2 regions of the Variovorax sp. P2_H12 genome follow, and region 2 is predicted to be linked to the other one. Evidence: riboswitches for the same ligand, from Rfam matches in the RefSeq annotation. Region 2 holds a riboswitch; the other holds the start of a gene.

Region 1 (15,571 bases), on a different contig from region 2:
GTGCAGGCGGACGCCGTGCGAGCTGGCCTGCAGCGCGGCATGGGGGAGCGCCGGGGCCACCGGCAGCGTCTCGTCGGTGTCGAGGCCGGTCTCGGTGCGCCGGTCGGCCTTGCGGAGGATCACGAATCTCATCCCGCAAGGATAGCGTTGTGCGCTCAGCGCCGCAGCGGGAGCATGGCGCGCAACCGCTCGTCGCGCAGGAAGAGGCCGCCCCAGGCCATGAGTCCGAGGTAGAGCCCGAACAGCAGGTGGCTGAAGACCGGACTGCCCACGCGCAGGTGGGTCGCCATGGCGCCGCCGAGCAGGCCCGTCAGCAGGATGGCGCCGAGCACCGAGCTGCGCGGGATGGCGTAGAGCACGCCGATGGCGAGCGTCAGCACGCCGAGGCCGAAGGCGATGTCCGCCGGATAGCCGAGTTCGGCCAGGCTCTGCTTGACCACGTCCATCTCGACCACCTTGATGGCGCCGTCGAACAGCAGGAACGCGACGACCAGGCCGCTCAGGATGCGGCCGGTCCAGAGGGCGGCGCCCGAGGCGGGCGCGGTCGGAAGGATGGCTTGCATGCGAGTGCTCCTCAGGCCGTGCCGGCCACTTGCCGGGCCGCGGCGCGCTCGCGCAGGTTCTCTTCCTGCTTGCGGATCTCGGGCGTGAACTCGGCGCCGAAATCTTCCGCCTCGTAGACCTGGCGCAGCTCCAGTGCGACGTTGCCGTGGCCGTCGATCGGCGGCCAGCGCTTGACCCATTCGAGCGCTTCCTCCCTCGACTTCACCTGGATCAAGGTGAAGCCTGCGACCAGTTCCTTGGTCTCGGCGAAGGGGCCGTCGATCACGGTCGGCCTGCCGCCCTTGAACTGGATGCGGGCGCCCGTGGCGCTGGGCTTCAGGCCCATGCCGTCGAGCATCACGCCCGCGGCGATCATCTGCTCGTTGTACTTCATCATGTCGGCGACCAGCTGCTGGGTCGGCATCGCGCCGGCCTCGGTCTCGGGGTCGGCCTTGCGAATGATCATGAATTTCATGGTCGTGTCTCCTTCCGGCGTCCGTTCAGGCGCGCTTGGAGGCGACTTCGGCGAGCACCCGCTGTTCCTGCGCGCGCAGCTCCGGCGTGAGCTCGGCGCCGAAGTCGTCCAGCTCGAACACCTGGCGCAGCTCGAGCTCGGTGCCATCGTCGAAGGGCGCGCGGCGCAGCCATTCGAGCGCTTCCTCCTTCGAGCGCACCTGCCACAGCCAGAAGCCGGCGATCAGCTCCTTGGTCTCGCTGAAGGGGCCGTCGACCACGGTCCGGTCCTTGCCGGAGAAGCGCATGCGGGCGCCCTTGGCGCTGGGATGGAGGCCTTCCATCGCGAGCAGCACGCCGGCCTTGACCAGCGCCTCGTTGTAGTTGCCCATGTCGGTCAGCAGCTGTTCGCTCGGCATCACGCCGGCTTCCGAGTCTTTGCTGGCCTTGACGATCACCATGAATCGCATGTCGTTGCTCCTTCGGTTTCGAGGCCGGCGCCGGTCGGAATCGACCGGGCAATTCCGGGGCTCTGATTGGACGTCGAAGCAGCGAACGTGAAATCGACAGCCGGAGGGGCCGTCAATTGTAAAAAAATGTTGCTAAGTCGTCAGGCCTTGGCGTACGCATCCAGCGGCACGCAGCTGCAGAACAGGTTGCGGTCGCCGTAGACGTTGTCGACCCGGCCGATCGGCGGCCAGTACTTGGCCTGCCGGAGGCTGTCCAGCGGGAAGGCGCCGAGCTCCCGCGAGTAGGGCCGCGTCCATTCGCTGCCGAGCAGGCTGGCGGCGGTGTGGGGGGCGTTGCGCAGCGGGTTGTCGTCCTTGGGCCAGATGCCTTCCTCGACGCGGCGGATCTCGCCCCGGATCGCGATCATGGCGTCGATGAAGCGGTCGAGCTCGGCCAGCGGCTCGCTTTCGGTCGGCTCCACCATCAGCGTGCCGGGCACCGGGAAACTCAGCGTCGGCGCATGGAAGCCGTAGTCGATGAGTCGCTTGGCGACGTCCTCGGCACTCACGCCGCTGGCCTCCTTGAGCGGGCGCAGGTCGAGGATGCACTCGTGCGCCACGTGGCCGTTCGGGCTCGCGTACAGCGTCGGGTAGTGGTCCTTGAGCCGCGCGCTGATGTAGTTGGCGCTGAGGATCGCGGTCTCGGTCGCCGCCTGCAGGCCCTTGGCGCCCATCATGCGGCAGTACATCCAGCTGATCGGCAGCACCGCCGCATTGCCCAGCGGCGCGGCGGAGACCGCGCCGACCGCGCCGTTCGACGCCAGCCCGCCGGTGACGTGGCCCGGCAGGTAGGGCACCAGGTCTTCCACCACGCACACCGGCCCGACGCCGGGGCCGCCGCCGCCGTGCGGGATGCAGAAGGTCTTGTGCAGGTTCAGGTGGCTGACGTCGCCGCCGAACTCGCCCGGGGCGGCCACGCCGACCAGCGCGTTCATGTTGGCGCCGTCGACGTACACTCGGCCGCCGTGCGCGTGCACGATCTCGCAGAGCTCCTTGACGCGGGTCTCGAACACGCCGTGGGTGCTGGGGTAGGTGATCATCACCGCGGCCAGCTTGTCGCCATGTTTCTCGCAGGCGCGCTTCAGATCGTCGATGTCGACATTGCCGTCGGCGTCGCAGGCCGTCACCACCACCTGCATGCCCACCATCTGGGCGCTGGCCGGATTGGTGCCGTGCGCGGACGACGGGATCAGGCAGACGTCGCGGTGCGCTTCGCCCTTCGCCTCATGGAAGGCCTTGATCGCGAGCAGGCCCGCGTATTCGCCCTGCGAACCGGCGTTGGGCTGCAGGCTGATGCCCGCGTAGCCGGTCGCTTCGCAGAGCCAGGCGCGCAGCTGGGCGTCGAGCTGCGCATAGCCCAGCATCTGCTCGGGCGGCGCGAACGGGTGGATGTCGGCGAACTCGGGCCAGGTGATCGGGATCATCTCGCTGGTCGCGTTGAGCTTCATGGTGCAGCTGCCCAGCGGGATCATGCTGCGGTCGAGCGCGAGGTCCTTGTCGCTCAGGCTGCGGATGTAGCGCAGCATCGCGGTTTCGCTCTTGTGGGTGTTGAACACCGGGTGCGTCAGGAAGGCGCTCGTGCGGCGCAAGTCCTCGGGCAGGCGCGGCGCCGCCGTGGCGGCGATGGCGTCGAAGTCGGGCGCCGGCGTGCCGGCCGGCGCGAACAGACCCCACAGCGTCACGACGTCGGCCCGCGTGGTGGTCTCGTCGAGCGAGACGCCCAGGTGGTGCTGCAGGCGGTGGCGCAGGTTGATGCCGGCGGCCTGTGCGCGTTCGTTGATCGCCTGCGTGTCGTCGCCGGTGCGGATCGTGAGCGAGTCGAAGGCGGTGCCGTTGACCAGCTCGCGGCCCAGTTGTTCGAGGCCCTGCGCCAGCACCGCGGTCAGCAGGGCGACGCGCTGCGCGATGCGGCGCAGGCCTTCGGGTCCATGGTAGACGGCGTACATGCTCGCCACCACCGCGGGCAGCACCTGCGCGGTGCAGATGTTCGAGGTCGCCTTCTCGCGCCGGATGTGCTGCTCGCGCGTCTGCAGCGCCAGCCGGTAGGCCGGCTGGCCGTGCGCGTCGACGCTGACGCCCACCAGCCGCCCGGGCAGCGAGCGCTTGAATTCGTCGCGGCAGGCCAGGTAGGCCGCATGCGGGCCGCCGTTGCACATCGGCATGCCGAAGCGCTGGGTGGTGCCGCAGACGATGTCCGCATCCCATTCGCCCGGCGGCGCCAGCAGCGTCAGCGCCAGCAGGTCGGCCGCGACGCAGAAGGCGGCCTCGCACTGGTGCGCGTGGCCGGCCAGCGGGCGCAGGTCGTGCACCTGGCCGGTGGTGGCCGGGTATTGCGCGAGCGCGCCGAAGAAGCCGCCGCTGGCCATCAGGTGCGGCAGCGTCTCGGAGGCGGTGCTGACCTTGACCTCGATGCCCAGCGGCGCGGCGCGCGTGCGGATCACCTCGATGGTCTGCGGATGGCAGTCGCCCGACACCAGGAACACGTTGCTCTTGCTCTTGACGCTGCGCCGGGCCAGCGTCATCGCCTCGGCCGCCGCGGTGGCCTCGTCGAGCATCGAGGCGTTGGCGATCGCCATGCCCGTGAGGTCGCAGACCATGGTCTGGAAATTGACCAGCGCCTCCATGCGGCCCTGCGAGATCTCGGCCTGGTAGGGCGTGTAGGCGGTGTACCAGGCCGGGTTCTCGAGCACGTTGCGCAGGATCACGCCGGGCGTGTGGGTGCCGTAGTAGCCCTGGCCGATGAAGTTCCTGGCCACCTTGTTCTTGGCGGCGATCGCCTTCAGCTCGGCCAGCGCATCGGCTTCGGTGATCGGCGGCGCCAGCCGCATCGGCCGGCGCCGGCGGATGGCCGGCGGCACGATGCCGTCGATCAGTTCGGCTCGCGTGGCCGAGCCGACGGCGGCGAGCATGCGGACTTCGTCCTCGGCTTCGATGCCGATGTGGCGCGCGATGAATTCTTCGGCGTTCTGGAGTTCGCTGAGCGAGGGGGAAGTGGGCAGCACGGGCGTCGGCATGGAAGGGTCCGGTCGGGCGTAGGGGTCAGTTGTCGGCGGAGAATTTCGCGTAGGCGGTTTCGTCGAGCAGCGGCTCGAGCTGCGCGGGGTCGCTCACGCGCACCTTGAAGAACCAGCCGGCATCCATTGGTGCGCTGTTGGCGAGCGAGGGATCGGCGCGCAGCGCCTCGTTGACCTCGGTGATTTCGCCCGACACCGGCATGAACACGTCGGCCGCAGCCTTGACCGACTCGACCACGCCGGCGACATCGCCCTGGGCGAAGCTCTTGCCGACTTCGGGCAGGTCGACGAAGACCACGTCGCCGAGGGCGTCCTGCGCATGCACCGTGATGCCGACCGTGACCAGCGCCGCGTCGGCTTCCTGCCGCACCCACTCGTGGTCCTTGGTGTACTTGAGGCTCATGAAAAACTCCTTGAAAAGTGTCTGGCTTGAAGAAATCGAGAAATCGAGAAATCGGGGGAGGCCTCAGCCCCGGTGGTAGCGCGCGGGAACGAAGGGCAGGGTGCTCACTTCCATCGGCACCGGCTTGCCGCGCACGATGGCCTGGATCCGTGTTCCGGGCTCGGCATAGGCCAGCGCGACGTAGCCCATCGCGACCGGCCGGTCGACGGTCGGGCCCAACAGTCCGCTGGTGACCTGGCCGATGGCCAGGCCGCCCTCGAAGGATTCGAGCATCGTGCCGTCGCGCACCGGAATGCGTTCCAGTGCCACCAGGCCGACCCGCTTGCGCTTGAGTGTCTCGTGGTCCAGGTGGCCGGCCGCGCCGTTGGCGGCGGTGAGCTGCGCCAGCACCCTGGCCGCGCCGGGGAAGCCGCCTTCGCGTGCGCCGCCCGTGCGCCGCACCTTCTGGATCGCCCAGCCGAGTGAGGCCTCGACCGGCGTGGTGCCAGCGTCGATGTCGCTGCCATAGAGGCACAGGCCGGCTTCCAGCCGCAGCGAGTTGCGCGCGCCCAGGCCGATCGGCTTCACTTCGGGCTGGGCCAGCAGCAGGCGGGCCAGTGGCTCGGCGTCGCGGGCGGCGACCGAGATCTCGAAACCGTCCTCGCCGGTGTAGCCGCTGCGCGTCACGAAGGCCGCGATGCCGCCGATCTGCACCGTGCCGCCGGTCATGAAGACGAAGCGCTCGATGCCGGGCGACAGGCGCGCCAACGCGGCCGCGGCCTGCGGCCCCTGGAGCGCCAGCAGCGCGTGGTCGGGCATCGGCAGCACCTGGCAGCGCTGGCCGATCCGGGCCGTGATGTGCGCGATGTCGGCCTGCTTGCAGGCGCCGTTGACGATCACGAACAGCGAATCCTGGCCTTCGTTGAAGAACATCAGGTCGTCGAGGATGCCGCCTTCGTCGTTCAGCAGCAGCCCATAGCGCTGCTTGCCGGGCGCCAGGCCGATCACGTCGACCGGCATCAGGCTCTCGAAGGCGGCGGCGGCATCGGGCCCGGCCAGGCGCAGCTGTCCCATGTGGGAGATGTCGAACAGGCCGGCGGCCTCGCGCGTGTGCTTGTGCTCGGCCATCAGGCCGGCGGGGTATTGCACCGGCATCGCGTAGCCGGCAAAGGGCACCATGCGGGCGCCGAGCTCCAGGTGGAGGCCGTGGAGCGGGGTCTTCTGCAGATCGTCGGATGCGGCGGCCAAGGGCGTATCTCCAAAGGGGCAGTCTAGTTCCATGGCGAGAAGCCATGGGCCACCCCTGCTGTCCGCTTTACCTGAGAGATTCGCCCCACGATCGGGGTTTGCTCCTTCGGTGGACGGACCGGCGCGACTGCGCGACGAACCGCCTCTCTCCAGCAAGGAAACGCCCGGGAACGGGCGCTTCGTCAGTCCTTTTGCCTGAGCGTTCGGGCCCGTGTTTCGAGGGACCTGCGCCTTCGGCGGTCCCATGGTGGCGGGACGCTCTCCTGACCGGGCGAGTGTAAGGGAATCGGCGGCCACCCGGCCGGCGTTTTTCAGTGCACGGCCGTCGAAGGCAGCAGCCGGTCGATGCGCTCGCGGATCGACTCGGCGCGTTCGGTGCCCGCTGCCTGTTCGATTTCGTCCAGCATCGCGCCCGCCACGGCCAGCATCGCGGTGCGGTCGCGGGCCTCCCGCAGCAGCTCGCGAAAGCGGTCGGCCAGCAGGGGATCGCGCCGCACGAACATGCGTTCGCACAGATCGAAAAGGAACATGCGCGTGGTGGCGAGCGAGCGCTTGCCGTCGAAGGCATCGGCCGCGGCCGGCGCGGGGTCGGCCGGCTGTTGCTGCTCCGGCGCCGGCACCGGCACGCGGTCGTGCGCCAGGGGGCCGCGATCCAGGAGGTAGCCTTCGCGCACCAGATGCAGCGCGACACGCCCGGCTTCGTCCCGGCCGCCGAACAGCTGGCCGAAGTCGGTCACCGACCGCTGGCCATCGGCCATCAGCAGCAGGGCGCGTTCGCGCTGGCCCAGGCTGCGGCAGCCGGGGCGGAGTTCATGGCGCGCCTTGTCGGTCTTGATGAGGAACATGGGATGCTGCGGCGTTCGGTGGTCGAGCGCCGCAGCATGGGCCTCTTGCGTGACGGCTTCGTGAAACCGTCCGCATCGGTGGGGTGCTACTTCGAGTAGACCAGGTCGCGCAAGCCGAGCGAGATGCCGGGCACGTAGGTGACCACCATCAGGCAGGCCAGGATCACCAGCACGAACGGGATGAGGTACGGCACGATGCGGTCGAGCGAGATGCGCGCCACGGTGCAGGCCGCGAACAGATTGACGCCGAAGGGCGGCGTGATCATGCCGAGCGCCAGGTTCACCACCATGACCAGCCCGAAGTGCACCGGATCGATGCCGAAGTGCATCGCCACCGGCGCCAGGATCGGCGCCAGCACGATGATCGCCGCGCTGGTCTCGATGAACATGCCGATCACGAACAGGGCGGCATTGACACCGAGCAGGAACATCGCCGGCGACTGCAGCACCTCCTGCAGCCAGCGGCCGATGGCGTCGGGCACGCCGGCGCGCGTGATCAGGAAGGCGAACAGCCCGGCGTTGGCGATGATGAACATGATCACCGACGAGGACACCACCGACTTGCGCAGCACCGCATAGAGTTCGGCCGGCCGGATCTCGCGGTAGATCAGCGTGCCGACGATCAGCGCGTACAGCACGGCCACCGCCGACGCCTCGGTGGGCGTGAAGATGCCGCCGTAGATGCCGCCGAGGATGATCACCGGCATCAGCAGCGCCCAGCCGGCGCGCCAGGTGGCGGTGCCGACGCCGAGCCGGCCGTCGCCGTCGTTCTTGCCCAGTCCCTTGAACTTGCAGTAGACGTAGACGAAGGCCATCAGGGCCAGGCTGATCAGGATGCCCGGGCCGAAGCCGGCGATGAACAGCTCGCCGATCGAGACCTCGGCGCTGACGCCGTAGAGGATCATCGGGATCGAGGGCGGGATGATCACGCCGAGTTCGGCGCTGGTGGCCTGCAGCGCGGCGGCGTAGCCCACCGGGTAGCCGTGCTTGATCAGCGCCGGGATCAGGATCGCGCCGATCGCGAAGGTGGTCGCCACCGAGGAGCCCGACACCGCGGCGAAGATCATGCAGGTCAGCACGCAGGTCATGGGCAGGCCGCCCTGCACGCCGCCCACCAGGCTCTTGGCGAAGTCGACCAGGCGGCGCGAGATGCCGCCGGTCTCCATCAGGTTGCCGGCCAGGATGAAGAAGGGAATGGCGGCGAGCGGAAACTTGTTGATCGCGTTGAACATCTCCTTGACGGAGATCAGCATGTTCGCGTTGGAGGCCTGGATGCCGAGCACCGAGGCCAGGCCGATGGAAACGGCGACGGAGATGGTGAGTGCGAAGCACACCACCATGGTCGTGATCATCACGGGGGTCATTGAGCGGTTTCCAGTTCGTTGCGCTTCGGGTCGATCAGGTTGGCGATGATGCCGATCACGCAGAACAGCCCGCCCACCGGCAGCGCCAGGTAGGCCCAGAACATCGAGACCGATTCGAGGCCGGCCATCGACTGCACGCTGCCGCGCTGCGCGTAATCCCAGCCCCACCAGATGATGACCGCGATCAGGGCCAGTGCGGCCAGGCACACCACCCAGTCGAGCACGCGGCGGACCTTCGGCGGACTCCAGCGGTAGAGCACGTCGACGCTGACCATCGCGCCCTGGCGGAAGGCGGTCGGGATGCCCAGGAAGACCATCCAGATCAGGCTGATGCGGATCAGGATCTCGGACCATTCGGCCGGTTGTTCGAGCACGAAGCGGGTGACGATCTGGAACACGCCGAGGGCGGAGGCGACCACCAGCATGAAGCAGGCGATCGCCATCGCCAGGCCGGTGGTCCAGCGGTCGAGTGCGAGGAAGGCGGATTTCATGGGCGCATCAGGGGTTCGGACAAAAAAACGCCCGCCAGCGCAGGCTGTGCGGGCGCGTGCGGCCGCGAGGAGTCGCGCGGCGGCCGGTTACTTGACGTCGCGGATCTTGTCCAGGTTGGCCTTGCCGAACTGCTTCTCGAAGTCGGCGTTGACCGGCGCCAGCGCGGCTACGAACTTGGCCTTGTCGACGTTGTCGATGACGGTCATGCCCTTGGCGCGCAGGTCGGCCACGCCCTTGGCATCGTCTTCGTCGACGCGGGCCCGGTTGGCCTTGATGCCTTCCTTGGCGGCGTCGAGGAAGGCCTGCTTGTCGGCGGCGCTGAGCTTGTCGAAGGTGCCCTTGCTCATCAGGAAGATGCAGGGCGAGTAGACGTGGCCGGTCAGCGTGAGGTGTTTCTGCACCTGGTCGAACTTGGCCGAGATGATGACCGGCAGCGGGTTCTCCTGGCCGTCGACCGTGCCCTGCTGGAGCGCGGTGAACACCTCGGGGAAGGCCATCGGCGTGGTGATGATGCCGAAGCCCTTGTAGGCCGCGATATGCACCGGGTTCTCCATCGTGCGCATCTTCAGGCCCTTGAGGTCCTCGGGCGCCTTCACGTCGCGCTTGCTGTTGGTCATGTGGCGGAAGCCGTTCTCGCCCCAGCCCAGCGCCTTGAAGCCCTTGGCGTCGAACTTGACCAGCATGTCCTGGCCGATCGGGCCGTCGAGCACCGCGCGCGCATGCGCCTTGTCGCGGAACAGGAAGGGCACGTCGAGGATCTTGGTCTCGGGCACGAAGTTCGGCACCGGGCCGGTCGACGAGAAGGCGAGCTCCTGGGTGCCGAGCTGCACCGCTTCGATGGATTCACGCTCGCCACCCAGCGAGCCGTTGTAGAAGGTCTCAACCTTGTAGCGGCCATTGGTGCGCTTCGCGACTTCCTTCGCGAAGGTGTCGATGGCGACGCCCTGGTGCGAGTTCTGCGAGGTCGAGATGCTGATCTTCATCGTCGTCTGCGCAAGGGCCGCGCTCGCGATGCCAAAGCCGAGGACCAGGCCTGCGGCCAGTTGGCTCAATTTCATGGGGGTGTCTCCTGAGTGGAAAAGAGTGCGGACCCAGGCCCGCAAGGCAACCTGCGACTATGCCGCAATCGCGAGCTTCACTGCGTCGGGATTTTCACGGACGTAGTCGTGGATCACCGTCTCGAAGCTGGCGTCGGCCTGCAGGCCGAGCGCAGCGGCGCGCGCGGTTTCGAAGTGCCCGGGCCAGGTCTTCACGATGCGCCGGATCGACGGGTCGGGCGTGCGGTCGAGCAGCGCGGTGGCGGCCGGGCCGGCCACGCGCGCCAGCGCCGCCGCCATCTCGCCCACCGTGGTGGCGAGCGAGGGCAGGTTGAGCGCGGTGCGCGGGCCCCATTCGGCATCGCTGGCCTCGGCGGCGCGCAGCAGGCCCTCGATGGTGCGCGCCGGCGAGGCGATCGCCACCGGCGTGTCGTCGGCGACCGGGCAGGCGGCGGGCAGGCCCGCCAGGGGCTCGCGGATCATGCCGCTGAAGAAGCCGGAGGCGGCGCCGTTGGGGCGGCCCGGCCGCACGCTCACCGTCATGAGCCGGACGCTGCGGCCGCGGATGAAGCCCTTGCGCGCGTAGTCCGCCACCAACTGCTCGGCGACGAATTTCTGGATGCCGTAGCTTGTCTGCGGCGTCGGCAGCGTCTGGTCGGTGATCACCGCGGGCAGCGGTTGCTCGGGCGAATCGCCGAAGACCGCGAGCGAGCTCGAGAACACCAGTGTCGGCACGGTGCCGAGCCGGCGGCAGGCGTCGAGCAGGGCATTCGTGGCGGCGAAATTGCTGCGCATCCCGAGGTCGAAATCGGCTTCGCATTCGCCGCTGACCGCCGCGGCCAGGTGGAAGACCAGCGCGGTGCCCGGCGGCAGCACGCGCTCGGGTGCGCTGGCGAGCAGTTCATTGAGGTCGCCGACCACCGCGGCGACGCGCGGATCGGCCGCGAGGTCGGGCGGCGGCGCTGCGCGGTCGACCAGGGTGATCGCCGTGATCGATGCGGGGAGGGCTCCGGCGAGTGAGCGTTGCGCGCCGGCGAGCAGGGTGCGGGCCAGCCGGGCGCCGACGAATCCGGCGCCGCCGGTGATGACGATGTGCATGTGCGAGAGCCTCCTTGGGAAGGGGAGTCTAAGGGGGCCCCCCGCGGCGGCGGCGCATGAAGGCTTCGATGGCTTCGAACAGCGCCTCGCTCAGCAGCGCCAGCACCGCGGCCGGCACCGCGCCGGCGAGCAGCAACTGGCGGTCATTGAGCGCGAGCCCGGTCACGATGCGTTCGCCGAAGCCGCCGGCACCGATGAAGGCGGCGATGGTGGCGGTGCCGATCGCGATGGTGGTCGCGGTGCGCACCCCGGCCAGCAGGGTGGGCAGCGCCAGCGGCAGCAGCACCACGCGCAGGTTCTGCCCGCCGGTCAGGCCCAGTGCCGTGCCGGCTTCGCGCAGGCCGGCGGGCACTTCGGTGAGCCCGGTCACGGTGTTGCGCATGATCGGCAGCAGCGAATAGAGCGTCAGCGCGATCAGCGCCGGCAGCGTGCCGATCACGCCGAGCAGCGAGATCAGGATCGCCAGCAGCGCCAGCGATGGGATGGTCTGCAGCAGGCCGGTCAAGCCCAGCACGAGGGCGCGCAAGCGCAGGTGCGCGAACACCGCGATCCCCAGGGGCACGGCGATCAGGATTGCGACGCCGACCGAGATGGCGACCAGCAGCAGATGCTGGCGAGCGAGCCGGCCCAGGTCGGGGCCGAACAGCTTGGCCATGAAGCCGCGGGCCGCGCCGTCGGTTGCGGCGGCGGCCTTTGCTCCGGGCTGCCCCGCCGCCAGGAAATCGCGCGCGATGACGTCGAAGGCCACGCCCTGCAGTTCGGCGCGCGCGTTCATCGCGATCATCGAGCGCTCGTCGATGCGGCCCCCGAGCATTTGCAAGGCGGCCCAGGCTTCGGGCAGCCGCGTCGGCAGGTCGAGCCGGTACAGCAGCACCGCGTCGTAGCGCGGGAAGTAGCGCCGGTCGTCCTCGAGCACGCGCAGCCCCAGGTGGTCAATCTTGGCGTCGGTGGTGTAGATGTCCATGACGTCGATCTGCTTCGCCGCGATCGCCTCGTAGGCCAGTCCGTGGTCCAGCCCGGTCGGCGTCTGGCCGAAGCCGTAGCGCGCGGCCAGGCCCTGCCAGCCGTCGGCGCGGCCGATGAACTCGTTCGAGAGGCCGAGCCGCAGATCCGGATGGCCGGCCAGGTCGCTCAGGGTGCGCACGCCGAGCCGCTCGGCGTCGGCGGCGCGCATGGCGAGCGCATAGCCGTCGTTGAAGCCGAGCGGCACCGCCACGCCGAGGCCGAGCGGCCGCAAGGCGGCGTTCATGGCTTCGAGCGTCATCGATGGCGAGCCCTTGAGGATCTCCAGCGCGATGGTGCCGGTGTACTCGGCGTAGAGGTCGATCCCGCCGGAGCGCAGGGCCTCGTAGACGATGGCCGTGTTGCCGAGCCCCTGCCGCACCACCGGTGCGACCGGAGTCCGGGGCGCCGCGGTCTGGGCCAGCACCTCGGCCAGGATGTAGGACTCGGTGAAGCGCTTGGAGCCGATGCGCAGCGGCTGCTCCTGGGCGGTCGAAGCCAGGGCGGCGCAAAAGAGGGCCAGGAAGGCCAGGGCGGCGAGCCACCTGCGACGAGGCAATTGCATCGGGCCAGTGTATCGGCGCGCGAAGATGCCGTTCTCCTACAGCCGATGGTGCGTCGTGCTGATGCTGCCCGGCACCCAGGCCAGCCATAGTGAGCGGATGCTGATCAACTATGTCCGCCACGGTCAAGGAAAGCCTCTGCTGCTGGTGCATGGACTGGGCAGCAGCTGGCACACGTGGCAAACCATCCTCCAACCTCTGGCCGCCGAACGCGCCGTGGTGGCGATCGATCTCCCGGGTTTCGGCAAGAGCCCGCCGCTGGCGGGCGAAGTCTCGGTGCAGACGCTGGCCGCTGCGGTGGCGCAATTCCTGCGCGAGCACGATCTGCTGGGCACCGATGCCGTCGGCAGTTCGATGGGCGCGCGGCTGGTGCTCGAGCTGGCGCGTCGCGGCGAGGTGCTGGGTACGGTGGTCCTGCTCGGCCCGGGCGGTTTCTGGGCCGGATGGGAGCGCCTGGCGTTCCTGGGCTCGATCCGCATGTCGATGCGCCTCGCGCGGACGCTGAAGTTCGCGATGCCGTCGATGGCCGCCCATGGGTGGTCGCGATCGCTGTTTCTGGCGCGGTTCTCGCCGCGCGCTCACCAGCTGTCGCCGGCTCTGGTGCTGGAGGAAATGCGCAGCTATGCCTCGGCCCGGTCCTTCGATCCGATGCTGAAGGATTGCATGCGCGGGGCGCCGCTGGAGGGCGCGCCCCTCGGGCGGATGCGCAGGCCGATGGTGATCGGCTGGGGCCGCCTCGATCGCGTCTGCCCTCCCAGGCAGGCGACACGCGCGCAACAGCTGTTCCCCGATGCGCGGCTGCACTGGTTCGAGCGCTGCGGCCACTACCCCCATTGGGATGCGCCGGAAGAGACGGCGCGGCTGATCCTCGAGACCACGGCCGACTGAGCGATATCGCCTCCGGCAAGAAGTGAAAAAAAAAGCAATGGCCAAGGACCCGCAGGCGACGCCGCTTGCCGAAGCGCACGGCGCCCGCGAATTGCCCTGCGTGACGGTCGAGAGCTACAGCCTCCAGCTGCGCGACAAGGACGGCTTCATCGGCGACCAGGCCAGCCAGACCGCCTTCCGGCAACTGCTGGAGCGCTGGCGCCAGCGCCGTCGGCGCAAGGGCAGGGACCCGCTGGGCGGCGCCCAATCGAAGGACCTCGGCAAGCGGGAACTCGACCAGGCGATCGGCCAGAGCGAGGCGTCCGAGGCTTCGGACGTGCTTCACGGCGCGATCGAGGCGTTCGCGCAGGAACTGGCCTGGGTGATCGAACGCTTTCTGCGCCAGCCGTCGTGGACCGGTGTGGAGCGGATCGTGATCGGCGGCGGATTCCCGGGCAGCGACGTGGGCGAGCGCGCCGTGCTGCAGGCGGCAGCCATGCTGCAGGACCTCAAGGTGTCGGTGGAACTGGCCCGGATCTGCCACGAGCCGGACGACGGCGGGCTGCTCGGCTGGGTGCACCTCGTGCCGCCGCCGGTGCTGAAGGGCCACGACGCCATCCTCGCGCTCGACATCGGCGGCACCAACGTGCGCTGCGGGATCGTCAAGCTGCGCAGGAAGCGCGCGCCCGACCTGTCGAAAGCCAAGGTGATGCGGCGCGAGAAATGGCGCCACGCCGACGAGCGACCGAGCCGCACGCTGCTGATCGACCGCCTGGCCGAAATGCTCGAGGCGCAGATCCGCTACGGCAGGAAGAAGGGCATCCGCCTGGCGCCCTTCATCGGCATCGCCTGCCCGGGCCTGATCCGCAAGGACGGCTCGATCTCGCGCGGCGCGCAGAACCTGCCGGGCGACTGGGACAGCGACAGCTTCCACCTGCCGAGCGAGCTGTGCAAGAAGATCCCGGCCATCGCCGGGGCGCCGACCGTGGCGCTGCTGCACAACGATGCGGTGGTGCAGGGCCTGAGCGAATTGCCGTTCATGCAGGACGTGAAGCGCTGGGCGGTGCTGACGATCGGCACCGGGCTGGGCAATGCCAGCTACACCAACAAGCCGAAGTAGGCGCGTCCATCGGGCCGCCGCATCGGCGGCCGCGACCGACCGCCGTCAGCCGAGTTCCCGGCCGAAGAAGCGCAGCGTGCGGTCCCAGGCGAGCTGGGCCCAGACGGCGTCGTATTGCGTGATGGGGATCCGGCCCGGGCCTTGCGCGGTTTCGTTGGCGAAGGCGTGATGGGCCTGGTAGCGATGCCCTTCATAGCGCACGCCCGCCGCGCTCAGCTTCTCTTCGAGGGCATCGACACCCGCAATGGCGAACGCCGCGTCCTGCGTGGCCCAATGCGCCATCAGCGGCACGGTGATCTTCGAGGCATCGACATACTCCAGCGGCGGGTAGCCATACCAGATCACACCGGCATCGGCCTCGGACGCCATCGACGAGGCCAGCAGGGTCAGCGCGCCGCCCATGCAGTAGCCGGTGACGCCCACCTTGCCGCCGCGCGCCTTCAGATACTGCAGCGCGCCGCGCACGTCCTGCGAGGCCGCGTCGGCGAAGTTCAGCCCGCTCATCAGATGGTGGGCTTCCTCGGCCTCGACGGTCTTCTTTCCGCGATAGAGATCGGGCACCAGCGCGGTGAAGCCGGCTTGCGCGAATCGCTGGGCCACACCGAGGATCTGGTCGTTCAATCCCCACCACTCCTGGATCACGACCACCGACCCGAAGGCCTTCTCGGCCTCGGCCAGATAACCTCGCACCGCGCCGCCATCCGGGCGCTTGAATTCGATCATGGTTCCCATGAGTCTCTCCTGATGTTGGGGTCAAGACAGGGAGTATCGGACATGGGGCATGTTCGCGTGCATCGCTCAAAGCTGGAAGGCGATCGTGAGCAGCAGCCCCTCGGCGACGTCGCGCAGCAGCCCCGGCGTGCGTGCCCGGTAGGTCTCGCCGGCCGAGGCGGTGGTCTCGATCCATTGCGCCAGCCAGTCGATCTCGCCGCGGCCGTAGAACACCACCGCCGCCTCGTGGTTGAGCAACAGGCTGCGCAGGTCGAGATTGATCGAGCCGCACAGCGCCAGGTCGTCGTCCATCACCACCGCCT
Region 2 (5,078 bases):
GACCGCACAACGCTGGACCAAGATGTGCGGCCGCATGCGCCGCCGGCTGGCCGGCCTGATCAACCAGGCCATGGGCACGCCGCCGCCGAAACGCGATCCTCTCGACCATCTCGTGCGCCTGGCCGCCTACAGCCGCAAGAGCGCGCGGGCGCTGCGCGACGAAGATGGCGTGCCGCAGGGCCCGCGGACGGCCGGCCTCCTGAACCTCTTCACCGACCCCGAGGCCTTCCGCGTGCGGACGGCCCGGGCAAGCCATTGGACGGGGCTCGGCTGCGAGGAGCGGCTGCTGTCGGCCGACGAAGCGATCGGCATGGAGCCGGCGCTGAAGGCGATCCGCGGCAAGCTGGCCGGGGCGACCCATGCACTCGAGGATCCGGCGCGCGATCCGACGCAATTCGCGGCCAGCCTGGTGTTCCTGTGCCGTGCGGCGGGCGTGCGCTTCATGACCCGGCACACGGTGGTCTCGCTCAAGGAGCGCGACGGCCGCCTCGACCACGTCGAACTGCTCGATGCCGCCGGCCAGCCCGCCACGCTGCGCGCCCAGGCCTACGTGCTGGCGCTGGGGGCCTCGAGCGTGCCGCACGCCGAGGACCTGGGCATCGACATGCCGCTGCGCTTCCTGCGCGAGTACATCGTCACCATGCCGATCCTGGACCCGGCGAAGGCGCCGCGCATCGCGCTGCGCGACCGGCAAGGCAAGCTGCGCATCACGCGCGTCGAAACGGCGGCCGGCGAGCAGTTGCGGATTCAGGCCGTCGTGCAGGCCGGGCTCGACGAGACGGCCGAGCCCGACTCGGACCGCTTCCAGGCGATCGTGCGCCGCACCGAGATGCTGCTGCCCGGCGTCGCCGACGCCAAGCAGGCCCGTTTCGAGACCGCCATGCATGCGGTCAGCACCAACCGGCTGCCGATGATCGGCAAGACGCGCTTGCCCAACCTGTTCCTGAATACCGCGCCCGGCACCAGAACCTGGATCCATGCCTGCGGCGCGGGCAAGTCGATCGCGCGCATCGTCAGCGGCCTGCGGCCCGAGCTCGATTTCGCCTTCCGGCGCCCCTAGGCCGGCGCTGCGCCGCTACAATCCGCACTCTGCAGGAGAGCGGGCCCACGGGCCCCACCGAAGGCGCAAACTCCCATAAACGCTCAGGTCGGCTCACAAGATGAGCCTGTACTGCAGTTCACTGTCAAAGCCGTCTGGAGAGCCATCACGCCGCTTGCATGCGCGCGCGTGGTGCACCGAAGGAGCAAACCCGCTGCGGGCGCAGCGGGTGAATCTCTCAGGTACCGAGGACAGGGGGAGCGGCAACTTGGACTCTCGGTCCGGTTGCTTTCGTTGTCGACAGCATTCCGTCTCCGTTGCGTTCAAGCGCTGCAACCTTCAAGGGTTCTCGATATGCGCGTGATCGTTCTTGGCGCCGGCCTGCTCGGCGTGACTTCGGCTTACTACCTCCAGCAACTCGGCCACGAAGTGACCGTGATCGACCGCCAGGCCACGCCGGCGGCGGAAACCAGCTTCGCCAATGGCGGCCAGATCTCGGTCAGCCATGCCGAGCCCTGGGCCAACCCGGGGGCGCCGCTCAAGGTGCTGCAATGGCTCGGCAAGGAAGATGCGCCCTTGCTGTTCCGCATCCGCGCCGACATGCGCCAGTGGCTCTGGGGGTTGCAGTTCCTGCGCGAATGCACGCCGGCGCGCACCCGCCACAACATCGAGCAGATCGTGCGCCTGGGCACCTACAGCCGCGACACCCTGCAGCAGTTGCGGCGCGACACCGGCCTGGACTACGACCAGCGCACCCAGGGCATCCTGCACTTCTACACGACGCAGAAAGAGTTCGATGCGGCGCTGAAGCCGGCCGAGCAGATGCGCGCGCTCGGCTGCGACCGGCGGGTGATCTCGGCCGACGAGGCGGTGAAGCTCGAGCCCGCGCTCTCCCACATCCGTGCGCAGCTCGCCGGCGCCACCTACACCGCGGAGGACGAATCGGGCGACGCCAACCGCTTCGCGCGAGAGCTGGTCAAGCTGGCCGAGGCGGCCGGCGTGCGCTTCCTCATGAGCCACACCGTGACCGCGCTGCGCGAAGCCGGCGGCAGCATCGACCACGTCGAGGCGACCGACAGCGAGGGCCGCTTCCAGCGTATCCGCGGCGATGCCTTCGTGCTGGCGATGGGCTCGCTGAGCCCGCTCTACGCGGCGCCGCTCGGAATCCGCCTGCCGATCTACCCGGCCAAGGGCTATTCGGTCACGATGCCGGTCAAGGATGCCTCGAAGGCCCATCAGGTCTCGTTGACGGACGACGAGTTCAAGCTGGTGTTCTCGCGCTACACCTCGGCCACCGGCGACCGGCTGCGCATCGCCGGCACGGCCGAGCTCAACGGCTACGACCGCGACCTGAACCGGGTCCGCTGCGAGGCCATCGTGCGGCGCGTGGAGCAGCTGTTCCCGGGCGCCGGCAACGCGGCCGAGGCCCAGTTCTGGACCGGGCTGCGCCCGGCGACACCGAGCAACGTGCCGCTGATCGGGGCGACGAAGCTGCCGAACCTGTTCCTGAACACGGGCCACGGCACGCTGGGCTGGACCCATGCCTGCGGGTCGGGCAAGTCGATCGCGCGCATCGTGAGCGGACTCGCACCCGAGGTCGACTTCGCCTTCACCGGGCTGCGCGCCGGCCTTCAGTCGTCGTTGGTGAAGACCGTCAGCACGCCGGTGTAGCCGTACAGGTGGTTGCGGGCGATCTCGCCGGCGGCGAAGAAGCCGACCAGCGGGACATCGCCCAGAGCATGCCGCACGATCTGCAGCTCGGCGCCGGGGGCGCCGAAATGCGGTCCGCCGCGGCCCGAGCAGCTCACATAGATGGCGCCCGCGATGCGGCGTGCCGGATGCGGCGCGGCCTCGGCCTCGCCGGCCGCGACCGCGCGTGCGGTCGCCAGCGTCTGCTCCTGCGGTTCGAGCTCCTCGCGGATCTCGGCGCAGACGCGCATCAGGTCGGCGCGCGCCGCCTGCGCGTTGCGGCGGCAGAAGCTCATGCGCATGCCGGCTTCGGCAACATCGGCGATCGCCACGCCGCGACGTGTCGGATCCAGCCCGATGATGTGGCGCACCCGCACGTCGGCGCCCAGGTCGCCGGTGCGCCGGACGCCGTCGCTGCCGGCCTCGGCCAGGCCGACCAGGGTCGCGCGCACAGCGTCGATCGCCTGCTCGGGTGCATCGAGCGACACCCGCAGGTCGGCCAGCAATACGTCGAGCGCGGGCTCGCCGTCGAGCTCCAGCAGCAGATTGCCGTCGGCCTTGGTGATCTCGCGCTCGCGCGAGACCGGCTGGCAGCCTTGGGTCACACGCGACACCAGCCGCACACCCTCGCCGAACACCACGCCCGAGAGGCCGCCCGAGAACACGCCGCCGACCGCGCCGTGGCCACGGATGTTGCCGTTGCCGCCGATCGCGAATTGCAGCGAGCCGACACGGCCGGATGACAGGCCGCCGAACAGGTAGCCGGTGTCGGTGCGCTCCGCCATCTCGGCGATCAGTTCGCCCAACTCGGGCGTGCGCGGGTCGGCGTGCACCAGCGCGGTATGGGCCGCGAAGCCGCTCATTTCCGAGCTGGCGAGCGGCGCCACGCCGGAGAACACGCGGTATTGGTCGCTCGGCAACTCGCACAGCATCACGCTGAGGGCCGGCTCGTCGAAATACTCGGCGTTGTTGGCCGCCACACCGACCCCCACGGTGCCGGTCCAGTCGGTGATCTCGGGCAGTTCGGCACCCAGGTGATCGAGGATCTCCTGGGCGTCTTCCCCGTAGTGGTCGGTGATGTAGAGCAGGCCCAGGGTCGGCGAGCGCGCATAGTCGGGCAGCGCCATCTGCGCCCGCAACTGGGCCAGCACCAGGCCGGCGGCCATGCGCCATTGCGGGTGGGTGGCATGCCCGGAAGGAAACAGCTTCATGGGCTCGGCTTTCTTTTCTCTCTCGGAGGCGAGGAATCGGCGTCAGCGCGCACGCTTGCGCGCCGGCGCCGGGCGTTTGGCAGCCGCCGCACCGCCGCGGGGCGGCGCCGGAGCCTTCTTTCGGGCGGCGGCCGGCCTGGCGGCGCTCTTGGCCGGGGTCGAACGCGCGCCCGAACCGGCCGCGTCGGCCAGCGGCTGCGCCATGGCCGGCACCGTGAGCTGCGAGGCGTCCTGCAGGGCCGAACTGGCGATCTGCTGGAACTGCTGCGTGAGGGCACCCCACCATTGCAGTGGGTCGACGACCCCGGCCCCATCCGCCGCGGCCGCGGCAGGCGTCGGCGCCGGTGCCTCTTCGGCTTCCGGCGCCGCCTCGGGCGCGGGTGCCGCGGCCGGCGCCGCGGTCCGGAACGCAGGTGCCGGTGCGGGCGCTGCCGGCCGCGTGAAGGCGCTCGCGAGGTCTTCCATGCGCACGTTCATGCCGCGCAAGGTCGACAGCGTCATCTTCTGCACCTCGAGCGCCTGGATCGTCGCCTTGAGCGCATGGCCATTCTGCTCGAGCCAGTACTGAACGGTCTTGAGCTCCTGGATGCGCTTGTCGACCTCCTCGACGCTCAGCGTCGGCGCCACCCAGTTCGACAGGCTCGGCAGCCCTGGCACGGCGCTGGGCGTGGTGCTCCCGCCAGCCAGGTTCTTCAGGAAGTCGAAACCCGGAACGAACTGACTGAAGGCGAAAGGCTTGCTGGCGTCGCTCATGGGGGGTGCTCCGGAAGTGTGTTTCTTGTGCAGGCAGCTTACTCCAAGCGTCCACGCTTTTGGGCTTGCCGATGGCATCAGGGACTCGCCATCGAGGCCCGGCTTGTGGACAATGACCGACCCGACACAGAAAGTCACATGTCCATCTTCCACCTCGCCTTCCACGTGCGCGACCTCGACGAAGCCGGGCGCTTCTACGGCGGCGTGCTCGGCTGCGCCGAAGGCCGCAGCACCGACACCTGGGTCGACTTCGACTTCTTCGGCCACCAGATCTCGCTGCACCTCGGCGAGCCCTTCGCCACCGCGCGCACCGGCCGCGTGGGGGACGCGATGGTGCCGATGCCGCACTTCGGCATCGTGCTCGAACTGCCCGCCTGGCGCCAGCT

Evidence for each region. A riboswitch is a leader RNA that binds a small molecule or an ion and turns the genes downstream of it on or off. The one in region 2 is predicted to bind glycine.
Region 1: linked by a shared signal. The riboswitch ahead of gcvT (glycine cleavage system aminomethyltransferase GcvT) and the one ahead of AC1DYK_RS22535 (D-amino acid dehydrogenase) in region 2 are both predicted to bind glycine.

What each region holds. Positions count from the first base shown of each region.
Region 1 covers NZ_JBFUFO010000025.1:40,605-56,175, forward strand. Annotated here, with positions in the region: gene AC1DYK_RS19175 (YciI family protein) at 1-123, opposite strand, end outside; gene AC1DYK_RS19180 (DoxX family protein) at 156-563, opposite strand; gene AC1DYK_RS19185 (YciI family protein) at 575-1,018, opposite strand; gene AC1DYK_RS19190 (YciI family protein) at 1,044-1,466, opposite strand; gene gcvP (aminomethyl-transferring glycine dehydrogenase) at 1,607-4,519, opposite strand; gene gcvH (glycine cleavage system protein GcvH) at 4,545-4,922, opposite strand; gene gcvT (glycine cleavage system aminomethyltransferase GcvT) at 4,986-6,149, opposite strand; glycine riboswitch at 6,198-6,312, opposite strand; glycine riboswitch at 6,331-6,417, opposite strand; gene AC1DYK_RS19210 (hypothetical protein) at 6,461-6,994, opposite strand; gene AC1DYK_RS19215 (TRAP transporter large permease) at 7,081-8,358, opposite strand; gene AC1DYK_RS19220 (TRAP transporter small permease) at 8,355-8,849, opposite strand; gene AC1DYK_RS19225 (TRAP transporter substrate-binding protein) at 8,937-9,908, opposite strand; gene denD (D-erythronate dehydrogenase) at 9,966-10,985, opposite strand; gene AC1DYK_RS19235 (ABC transporter permease/substrate-binding protein) at 11,014-12,552, opposite strand; gene AC1DYK_RS19240 (alpha/beta fold hydrolase) at 12,578-13,438, shown strand; gene AC1DYK_RS19245 (ROK family protein) at 13,461-14,537, shown strand; gene AC1DYK_RS19250 (dienelactone hydrolase family protein) at 14,583-15,260, opposite strand; gene AC1DYK_RS19255 (phospholipase D-like domain-containing protein) at 15,336-15,571, opposite strand, start outside.
Region 2 covers NZ_JBFUFO010000029.1:126,326-131,403, forward strand. Annotated here, with positions in the region: gene AC1DYK_RS22530 (FAD-dependent oxidoreductase) at 1-1,060, shown strand, start outside; glycine riboswitch at 1,083-1,184, shown strand; glycine riboswitch at 1,185-1,304, shown strand; gene AC1DYK_RS22535 (D-amino acid dehydrogenase) at 1,394-2,710, shown strand; gene AC1DYK_RS22540 (FIST signal transduction protein) at 2,671-3,939, opposite strand; gene AC1DYK_RS22545 (PhaM family polyhydroxyalkanoate granule multifunctional regulatory protein) at 3,982-4,692, opposite strand; gene AC1DYK_RS22550 (VOC family protein) at 4,831-5,078, shown strand, end outside.